Linked DNA regions of Methylosinus sp. H3A. The protein of the gene in region 1 interacts with the protein of each later gene in a pairwise test. Links are inferred from orthologs where the notes say so. Each region holds a gene or a part of one and is shown in the gene's direction. Other genes may lie near its edges. The genes, in order: IY145_RS14790, IY145_RS05490 and IY145_RS03115.

Region 1 (3,052 bases):
TTCTATGCCGCGCAGCGGGCTCTCATGATTGAAGAGAATGCCCGAGGAGGCGTGCAGGCCGAAGCTCTCGCGATAGTTGACGGTGATCCAATGACCGTAGAGCTTGGCGACGGCATAGGGGCTGCGCGGATAGAAGGGCGTCTTCTCGCTCTGCATCGGCTCCTGGATGAGGCCGTACATTTCGGAGGAGGAGGCCTGATAGAAGCGCGCGCCGGGAGCGCCGAGCCGCACCGCCTCGAGCACATTGGCGACGGCGACGGCGGTGATGTTGGCGGTGAGGATCGGCTGGCGCCAGGAGGAGGCGACGAAGGACTGTGCCGCGAGATTGTAGATCTCGTCCGGCTTCACCTCCTGCACGATGCGCAACAGGCTCGAGAGATCGCCGAGATCGCCGTCGAGCAGATGCACGTCATCGGCGACGCCGAGCCAGCGGAGCCGATGGTCCTCGACGCCCCGATGCGAGGAGCGTCGGATCACGCCATAGACCTCATAACCTTTGCCGAGCAGTAGTTGTGCGAGATAGGCTCCGTCCTGCCCGGTAATGCCCGTCAACAGCGCGCGTTTCGTCATAGAAGAACCTCTTTCGGCGAAGCGCTCCGACCGACGCCCGCCGGGACGCCGCATCGCATGCGTCCAGAGGCGCCATCGGGCATTTGCCCGGGAATGGATCGGCTCGGGAAACGAGAGCGAGCCGTTTTCGCCTTCCGCGGGCGATGTCTCGAGATCGAATTCCCGCGAGCCGTGGATATGAGTTGCAGGCGTATTACAAAAGGCCTCGTCGGAAGGCAAGTCTGCTCGATTCGAGCCCGCTTTCGGGCGCAGGGCGATTCATGGTAGCGGATCGCGAGCAGCGGAAAAGGCGAAAAAAATGGCGCGAGCGGAAGCAGTCGTGACGGGGGAGCGGGAGTTGGGCGATCTGATGGCCGAGCTCGGCCGCAGCGCCCGGCAGGCGGCGCGGGCGGTCGCGCTGGCTCCGGCCGAGGTCAAGAATGCGGCTTTGCGCGCGGCGGCGTCGGAATTGCGTCGGCGCGCGCCGGCTCTGCTCGCCGCCAATGCGCTCGATGTGGCGGAGGCGAGAGGCCGCGGAACGGTCGCCTCCTACCTCGATCGGCTGACGCTCGACGACCAGCGCGTCGAGGCGATGGCCCGCGGCCTCGAGGAGATCGCCGATCTGCCCGATCCCGTCGGCCGTCTGCTCGCCTCCTTCGAGCGGCCGAACGGTCTGCTCATCGAACGCGTCGCGACGCCGCTGGGCGTCATCGGCGTCATTTATGAGAGCCGGCCCAATGTCACCGCCGACGCCGGCGCCCTCTGCCTCAAGGCCGGCAACGCCGCCATATTGCGCGGCGGCTCGGAGAGCCTGCGCTCCTCGCGCGCGATCCATGAATGTCTCGTCGCCGGTCTCGTCGCGGCGGGTCTGCCGGAGGCGGCGATCTCACTCGTGCCCATCGCCGACCGCGCCGCCGTCGGCGCCATGCTCGCCGGGCTCGACGGCAATATCGACGTCATCGTGCCGCGCGGCGGCAAGAGCCTCGTCGCGCGCGTGCAGCATGAGGCGCGCGTGCCGGTTTTCGCGCATCTCGAGGGCATTGTTCATGTCTTCGTCCATGCGGAAGCGGATCTCGACATGGCGAGACGCATCTTGCTCAACGCCAAGCTGCGCCGCACCGGCGTTTGCGGCGCCGCCGAGACGCTGCTGGTCGATCGCGCCTGTGCCGCCACACATCTGTCGCCGCTGGTGAAGATGCTGCTCGACGCCGGCTGTGAAGTGCGCGGCGACGACGCCGCGCAGGCGGCCGACGCGCGCGTGCTGCCGGCGAGCGAGGAGGATTGGCGCGCCGAATATCTCGACGCCATCATCGCCGTGCGCGTCGTCGACGGGCTCGAGGCGGCGATCGCGCATATTGAAACCTACGGCTCGCATCACACCGATTGCATCATCACGCAGAACGAGGATGTGGCGCGGCGCTTCATGGCCGAGGTGGATTCGGCGATCGTGCTGCACAACGCCTCGACGCAATTCGCCGATGGCGGCGAGTTCGGCTTCGGCGCCGAGATCGGCATAGCGACGGGCCGCATGCATGCGCGCGGGCCGGTCGGCGTCGAGCAGCTGACGTCGTTCAAATATCGCGTGCATGGCGCCGGGCAGGTGAGGGGATGAGCGCGCGATCTTCGTGCGCGCATCCTTCTCCCGCTTGCGGGAGAAGGCAGCCTCGCGAAGCGAGGTCGGATGAGGGCCCCGGCGATTATCGCGATCGTCGGCGGCAATTCGGTTCGTATGCCGAAAACCGCGGCGGCCCTCATCCGACCCGGCTTCGCCGGGCCACCTTCTCCCGTAAACGGGAGAAGGGGCGCGAACATTCGAAGATCGCGCGATGATCCGCCTGCCGCCCCATGCGCCGGGGATGCGGATCGGCCTCTTCGGCGGCTCCTTCGATCCGCCGCACGAGGGGCACGCCCATGTCTCGCAAGTCGCGCTGCGGCGGCTCGCGCTCGATCGGCTCTGGTGGCTGGTGACGCCCGGCAATCCGCTGAAGCAGACCGCCGGCCTCGCTTCGCTCGCGCAGCGCATCGCAGCGGCGAGAAAGCTCGCCCGTGATCCGCGCATCCTCGTCACCGGCCTCGAGGCGGAGATCGGCGCGCGCTACACCGCCGATACGCTGCGCTTCCTGCATCGGCGCTGTCCGCATGTGCGTTTCGTCTGGATCATGGGCGCGGATAATCTGTTGCAATTCGACCGCTGGCGCGATTGGGAGGAGATTGCGCGGACGACGCCCATCGCCATCGTCGATCGGCCGGGCGCGACCTTCCGGGCGATGTCCGCCAAGGCGGCGCAGCGCTTTTCTCGCGCGCGCCTGCCAGAGCGCGCGGCGCCGTTGCTCGCAGACGCCGCGCCGCCCGCTTTCGTCTATCTGCACGCACCGCGCGTCGCGCAGTCTTCCACCGCGCTGCGCAGCGCGAAATTATTTGCCGGCGCTGCGGCGCTGCCACCAGAGCAGGGCGGCCCCTAGGCCGATCATCGGCACGACGACCAGCACATAGGTCCAGACCG
Region 2 (3,034 bases), 2.0 Mb from region 1 along the record:
ATGCTCGCGATCTCCTTTTCCGTGCTCCTCGCGATCAATCTGATCCAAGCGTGGAGCCAGAGGAGATTCGGCCATGTCTGAGGCGCTCGCTTCCGCCGTTCCGATCTCTGCGCCGCGCAGCGTGACAGAGGAGACTCCGTTCACGCGCTATTTGTTGATCGGCGTCTCAGTGGCCTTTCTCGGCCTGTTCCTGCTGATGCCGCTCGCCGTCGTCTTCACCGAGGCCTTAGCCAAGGGCGCGGGCGCCTTTTTCACGACCTTCGACGAGCCGGATGCGCGCGCCGCGATCCGCCTCACTCTGATCGTCGCGGCGTTCGTCGTGCCGCTCAACGCCCTCTTCGGCCTCTGCGCGGCCTGGGCGATCGCAAAATTCTCCTTTCCCGGCAAGAGCGTGCTGATCACGCTCATCGATCTGCCTTTCTCCGTTTCGCCGGTCGTTTCCGGTCTCGTCTATGTGCTCGTCTTCGGATCGCAGGGACTTCTCGGGCCCTTTTTGTCCGCGCATGGAATTCAGGTGGTCTTCGCCATTCCGGGCATTGTTCTCGCGACGATCTTCGTCACCTTCCCCTTTGTCGCGCGCGAGCTGATCCCGCTCATGCAGGAGCAGGGAACGGTGGAGGAGGAGGCGGCGCTGACGCTCGGGGCGAGCGGCTTCCGCACTTTTCTCACGGTGACATTGCCCAACATCAAATGGGGCCTGCTCTATGGCGTGCTCCTCGCCAACGCCCGCGCCATGGGCGAGTTCGGCGCGGTGTCGGTCGTCTCGGGCCATATTCGCGGCCTGACCAATACGATACCTCTCCAGGTGGAGATCCTCTACAATGAGTATAACATCGTCTCGGCGTTCGCCCTCGCCTCCCTCCTGGCTGGGCTGGCTCTCGTCACTCTTGGATTCAAGACGTTTCTCGAATGGCGCTTCGCCGGTCAAATCGCCGGTCGACGCCGTCACTGAGGATGCGCCGCATCTGCAGGGCGTCGAGATTCGCATCGAGGGCGTCGAGAAAGATTTCGGCGATTATCCTGCGTTGCGCGACGTCAATCTGACGATTGCGCGCGGCGAGCTCGTTGCTCTGCTCGGACCGTCGGGCTCGGGCAAGACCACGCTGCTGCGCGCCATCGCCGGGCTCTCCTCTCCCGAGCGCGGCCGCATTTTCTTCGACGGCGAGGACGCCACGACGCTTTCCGTGCAGGAGCGGCGCGTCGGCTTCGTGTTCCAGAACTATGCGCTGTTCAAGCATCTGACCGTCGCCGGCAATATCGCCTATGGGCTGAAGGTGCGTCCGCGCCGTTCGCGTCCCTCCCGCGCGGAGATTGTCGAGCGCGCGAGAAAGCTGCTCGAATTCGTGCAGCTCGACGGGCTCGGCGCGCGCTATCCGGCGCAGCTCTCCGGCGGTCAGCGGCAGCGCGTGGCGCTCGCACGCGCGCTCGCCATCGAGCCGCGCGTGCTGTTGCTGGACGAGCCTTTCGGCGCGCTCGACGCGCGCGTGCGCAAGGATTTGCGCCGCTGGCTGCGCGACGTGCATCGCCAGACCGGGCTGACCACCGTCTTCGTGACCCACGACCAGGATGAGGCGATGGAGCTCGCCGATCGCGTCGTCGTGCTGGACAAGGGCCGTATCGAGCAGATCGGCACGCCGGACGAGCTCTATGACCGGCCGGCTTCGCCCTTCGTGCTCTCCTTTGTCGGCGAGGCGCTGGCGCTGCCGGTGCAGGTCGCCGACGGCAAGGTGATCTTTCAGGGCAAGGAGCTGCACGTCTCCTCGGAAAATCTGCGCAACGGACCGGCGCGCGTCTATTTCCGTCCCGCCGATATCGCTCTGCACGGGGGCTCGATCGGCGCGCTCGAGGGGCGCGTCGAGGCGGTGCGCCGCACGGCGGCCGGCCTGCGCGCCTCGATCTCCATTCCCGGCTACGACCAGACGGTCGAGGTCGACACGGATGACCGCGAGGGCGCGAAGCTCGGCAGCAGCGTGCCGCTGTCGCTGAACAATGTGCGGATTTTCTCGACGGCGGCCGAGGAGACGCTCGGCGACGGCGCTGGGATCTGAGGGGGCCCAGCGGCTGGATGATGATCTGCCATCTGTCCATCGGCGTGTCCGATCTCGGGCAGGCGGTGGTGTTTTATGACGCCATCCTTGCCGCGCTCGGCTTTGTGCGGCTCTACACCGGACCCAAGTCGGTCGGCTATGGGACGCCGGACGGGCGTGAGCCTTTTGCTCTGAAGCAACGCTCGGCGTCCGACATAGGCGTCGACGCGGGCTTTCATCTGGCTTTCGTCGCCCCAACTCCTGAGGCCGTTCGCGCTTTCCATGCCGAGGCGCTCGCGCACGGCGCGCAGGACGACGGAGCGCCCGGCCTGCGGCCGCACTATGGGCCGAGCTACTACGCCGCTTTCGTTATCGATCTCGACGGACACCGGCTGGAAGCGGTATGCCAGTAGCTTTGCCGAGACGCGGGAACGGTCTTTCGTGAAATAGCAGCCGAGGGCCGCCATGCGGCCGCGCTTTTCCCCTGAGAGTGGGAAGAGATGGCGCATCGATTGCTTCCCTTCGAGTGTCTGATCCGGAAGGCGACATGCGCCCTCATGCCCAGGCGAAGGCACTTCGACCTGGGAGACGGCGATGCGATCGCCCGGACGCAGCCGCAGCATGTGCGAATGGGACGATTTCGCAGAGGATGCGAAAGCGCTCGACGATCTTCTCACGGCGGACGGCTCCGGCGCATTGTCGCCCTTTCTGCTCCTGTCGCAGCCCGGCGTCGGCGCGACGGATCAGCGGCGTTGCTCCGAGCTATGGACGCGCGATCGGCGCACCGCGGCGGCGGCGCAGCGGCATACGCTGGACTTTCGTTTCCGCGCCGCGGACGGACGAAAGATCAAGCTCGGCTATCTCTCCAATGATTTCCACGACCATGCGACAGCGCTGCTGCTGATCGAGACGCTCGAGGCGCATGATCGCGAGCGCTTCTGCGTGAATGCCTATTCCTATGGAGCCGATGACGGGAAGGCGATGCGCCACCGGCTCGTCGGCGCCTT
Region 3 (3,149 bases), 2.5 Mb from region 1 along the record:
GGCGCCACGAGTCGGTGAACGGAAGTCGCCGTGGGTAAATCTGAAGAGGAAATGAAGGATGATGAAGCGATCGTCCAACGCATGCGCCATCCGTCAGGCCACAATTCGTTTCGGCCTGATCTATTGGGGTGGCGCGTTCCTTTCATCAGTTGTTCTTTGGATTCTTAAAACAACAGAATCTGTAGACTACACCCAGCGCGTCGCATATATTGCAGAAAAAATTCTTCGATATGGGTCCGGATGGCTTATTACAGCTGGAATTTCGTATATTTTGTTTTGCTTAGATAGGTGGGCGAGCCGTCGCGGGCCATCGGAAAGCTCCCTGCCGATTTTCGTCGTATCCTCCTTCTTGATCTCCCTAGCAGCGGCGCCGGTTTGGGCTGCATTGGGCTATGCCGCTCAAACTGTCTACCCTTTGCCACAACTGGCAGCTCACGACTGGAATAGTTTCATCAACGACACAGCCTTAGGTGCGGCGTTGTTTTTTGGCTGGTCCTGTCTGTTCGTCAGCCTCATCTTCAGTTTCGAACTCCATGACCGCGGACGTCGGCTAGCCGCTGCCCGTGAGGAAGCGCTGTCGGCGCAAATGCGCGCGTTGCGGTACCAGGTAAATCCGCATTTTCTCTTCAACACGCTGAACTCGATCGCCGGCCTGATCGAGGAGGGATCGGCCACCCGCGCCGAGCGCATGGTCCTGTCGCTCTCGACATTCCTGCGCGCGACCTTGTCGCTCGATCCCATGCATGACGTGTCCTTGGCGGATGAGCTGGCTCTTCAGGAGGAATATCTGCAGATAGAGCGTGAACGCTTTTCCGACCGGATGGCGTTCAGCATCGACATGCCCGACGATGTGCGCAGCGCCCTTGTGCCGAGCCTGATCCTGCAGCCGCTGATCGAGAATGCCATCAAGCACGGCGTCGGCGCCACTGTCGGCAAGGTCGAGATCGCGCTGCGCGCGCGCCGTGAGGCAAACCGGCTTCGGGTCACGGTCGAGAACGACATGCCGATGGAGGATGACGGCAAGAAGCCTGCCGGCATGGGAGTCGGATTGCGCAACGTCGCGGAACGTCTGCACGCCCGCTTTCAAGGCGACAGCTCGTTTTCATCCGGCCCGGTCGCGCCCGGCCGCTACCGCGCGTTCATCGAGCTCCCGTGGCGGCTCGCATGAGCGAGCTCACGATTCTCGTCGTCGACGATGAGCCGCTCGCGCGCCGCAGGCTCTTGCGTCTGCTCGCGAAGATGGAATGGGTCGGGCGGATCGACGAAGCCGCCGACGCCAGGGAGGCTCGTCGCGCGGCGGAACAATCTCGGCCCGACATTCTTCTGCTCGACATTCAAATGCCGGGCGGTAGCGGCTTCGATGTTCTGGAAAGCTTCGGACCGGAGCCGCCGGTGGTCGTTTTCGTCACCGCATTCGACCATCACGCCCTACGCGCCTTCGAGGCCAATGCCGTCGACTACGTCACCAAGCCGATCGAGCCGGGGCGCTTCGCTCGCGCCCTGGAGCGCGCGCGGATCGCCGCGGGCGCGCGCCTTCAGGCGGACCGAGTCGCCGAATTGCAGGAAACGATCGCTTCCCTGAAGCGCGCTTTGACCGAACAGCCGAAAAAGCCGACCGAGTTCTGGGTGAAGGCGCAAGGCGAATACTTGCGCGTCACGCTGGCCAATGTGATCCGCTTTCAGGCGGAACGCGATTATGTGCGTATTCATGTCGTCGGCGCGGACTATCTCTTTCAGGAGAGCCTGTCCTCGCTCGAACGCCGTCTCGACGGTGAAGAGTTCCTGCGTATCCATCGCGGAGCGATTGTGCGCCGCAGCGCCATCACGCGTATCAAGCAGGCGCCTTTCGCGGCGCTGATCGCGGTTTTGAGCGATGGTTCGGAAGTGCGCGTGGGGCGAACCTATGCGCCGTCGATCCGCGCGAGGCTCACGCGGGCATAGCGTGAGCGCCTTCTCGGCCGACTTCCTTAGGACCGTGCTCACTGTTCGAGCGGAACGCCGTTCTGTGCTAGCCACTCGGCGACCGCCTGCCGCGCGCGCCGCGCCTCTGCGGTGAGCAGACGCTCCTGCGTCATGAAGAGATAAGGCTGGAAAGTCTTGCCCTGCCGATTGCGTGCCGCGGCCGGGGCTCCTCGCTGCAAGATTCTCAGGACCCGTGCCGGATCGCCGATCTGCGCCGCGACGTGCAGAATTGTATTGCCCATGTTGTCGGAATGATTCAAACGCGCTCCGGCGGCGAGCAACATTTCGAACTGTTGCTCCCGCTCCCACATCAAGGCCGCCATCAAAGGCGTCCTGCCGGTCAACTCATTGCGGGCGTCGACCTCGATGCGGCGCGTCAGCAGCAGGCGCAGATATGCCGGATCGTTCGCTTTGGCGGCAAAGTGAATCGTCGTATCGCCGTCGATTCCGGGCTGCGCAGGGTCGGCGCCGACATTCAGCAGCGCTTGGAAGGCGATATGGCTTTTGTTGAGCATAGCCCATTGCAACAGCGTGACGTTTCTGTCACCTCTCGCTCGCACATCGGCGCCCGCGGCCACGAGCTCTGCGGCGCGCTTGCTGTCCCCCTGCATGGCTGCGTCGAGCAGCGCGACGACCTTAGGGCCGAAGAATATCTCGCGAGAGCTCGGCTCGGCTCCGCTCGGCTTCGGCAATAAGAACTGGAGCAGGCTAATTGCACCCAAGAGAAAATTCCGGCGAGAAAGCCTGGCCGATCGCTTCGCCCAGTTCATGGCGCGGACTTCTTCCACGGCTCGAATGTGCTTAAAGTGTAGCCCGTCTCGCCACTGATGTGGAGCGTCGCGCCTTTGCATTCCCGCAGGCGGGTCTCGAAGCTGTGGCTCGTTTCGATCTGTTCGAGATCTGTCCGAACGCGCCCATGGTGATGCCATACGGTCGCCTGATAACGGGCGCTGTCGGTCTCCGTCCGCTCTATGCCCGCTGTTTCCAGCGACGTCTCATGGTCGGAGCCGTCGGCATCGAGAGTCTTCTTGACGACGCGTTGCTGTTCCTCGGCATATTGGCGCTCGAGTTCCTCGACGCATGCTCGATGCGACGCGAGCGTTTGCGAAGATGGCGGGACTGGCAGCCTGCCGCTCGCATCGGCCGGCTGCGACGCCAGAAAGATCACAAGACCGAAAGCCTTCGCC

Evidence for each region.
Region 2: the proteins of IY145_RS14790 (region 1) and IY145_RS05490 interact in binary tests that used the Escherichia coli proteins (3 or more experiments, as listed by UniProt). The link is inferred for Methylosinus sp. H3A from one-to-one orthologs.
Region 3: the proteins of IY145_RS14790 (region 1) and IY145_RS03115 interact in binary tests that used the Escherichia coli proteins (3 or more experiments, as listed by UniProt). The link is inferred for Methylosinus sp. H3A from one-to-one orthologs.

Annotation. Positions count from the first base shown.
Region 1 is NZ_JADNQW010000005.1:2,528,384-2,531,435, forward strand. What follows is about bases 113-3,014. They hold IY145_RS14790 (glutamate-5-semialdehyde dehydrogenase), read left to right. Parts: upstream 113-868; coding sequence 869-2,161; downstream 2,162-3,014. Other genes in these bases: gmd (GDP-mannose 4,6-dehydratase), read right to left, coding at 113-570; IY145_RS14795 (nicotinate-nucleotide adenylyltransferase), read left to right, coding at 2,376-3,011; IY145_RS14800 (hypothetical protein), read right to left, coding at 2,964-3,014. In the rest of the region: more of gmd, read right to left, coding at 1-112; more of IY145_RS14800, read right to left, coding at 3,015-3,052. UniProt on the Escherichia coli protein: Catalyzes the NADPH-dependent reduction of L-glutamate 5-phosphate into L-glutamate 5-semialdehyde and phosphate. The product spontaneously undergoes cyclization to form 1-pyrroline-5-carboxylate.
Region 2 is NZ_JADNQW010000005.1:511,446-514,479, reverse strand. What follows is about bases 123-3,006. They hold IY145_RS05490 (sulfate/molybdate ABC transporter ATP-binding protein), read left to right. Parts: upstream 123-965; coding sequence 966-2,048; downstream 2,049-3,006. Other genes in these bases: IY145_RS05480 (UDP-N-acetylglucosamine-peptide N-acetylglucosaminyltransferase), read left to right, coding at 2,622-3,006; IY145_RS05485 (VOC family protein), read left to right, coding at 2,069-2,440; cysW (sulfate ABC transporter permease subunit CysW), read left to right, coding at 123-952. Also shown: sulfate ABC transporter permease subunit CysT, read left to right, coding at 1-81; more of cysW, read left to right, coding at 74-122; more of IY145_RS05480, read left to right, coding at 3,007-3,034. UniProt on the Escherichia coli protein: Part of the ABC transporter complex CysAWTP involved in sulfate/thiosulfate import. Responsible for energy coupling to the transport system.
Region 3 is NZ_JADNQW010000005.1:54,885-58,033, reverse strand. The notes cover bases 54-3,052. They hold IY145_RS03115 (LytTR family DNA-binding domain-containing protein), read left to right. Parts: upstream 54-1,164; coding sequence 1,165-1,941; downstream 1,942-3,052. Other genes in these bases: IY145_RS03110 (ankyrin repeat domain-containing protein), read right to left, coding at 1,980-2,813; IY145_RS03120 (sensor histidine kinase), read left to right, coding at 59-1,168; IY145_RS03125 (LuxR C-terminal-related transcriptional regulator), read right to left, coding at 54-83. Also shown: more of IY145_RS03125, read right to left, coding at 1-53. UniProt on the Escherichia coli protein: Member of the two-component regulatory system BtsS/BtsR, which is part of a nutrient-sensing regulatory network composed of BtsS/BtsR, the low-affinity pyruvate signaling system YpdA/YpdB and their respective target proteins, BtsT and YhjX.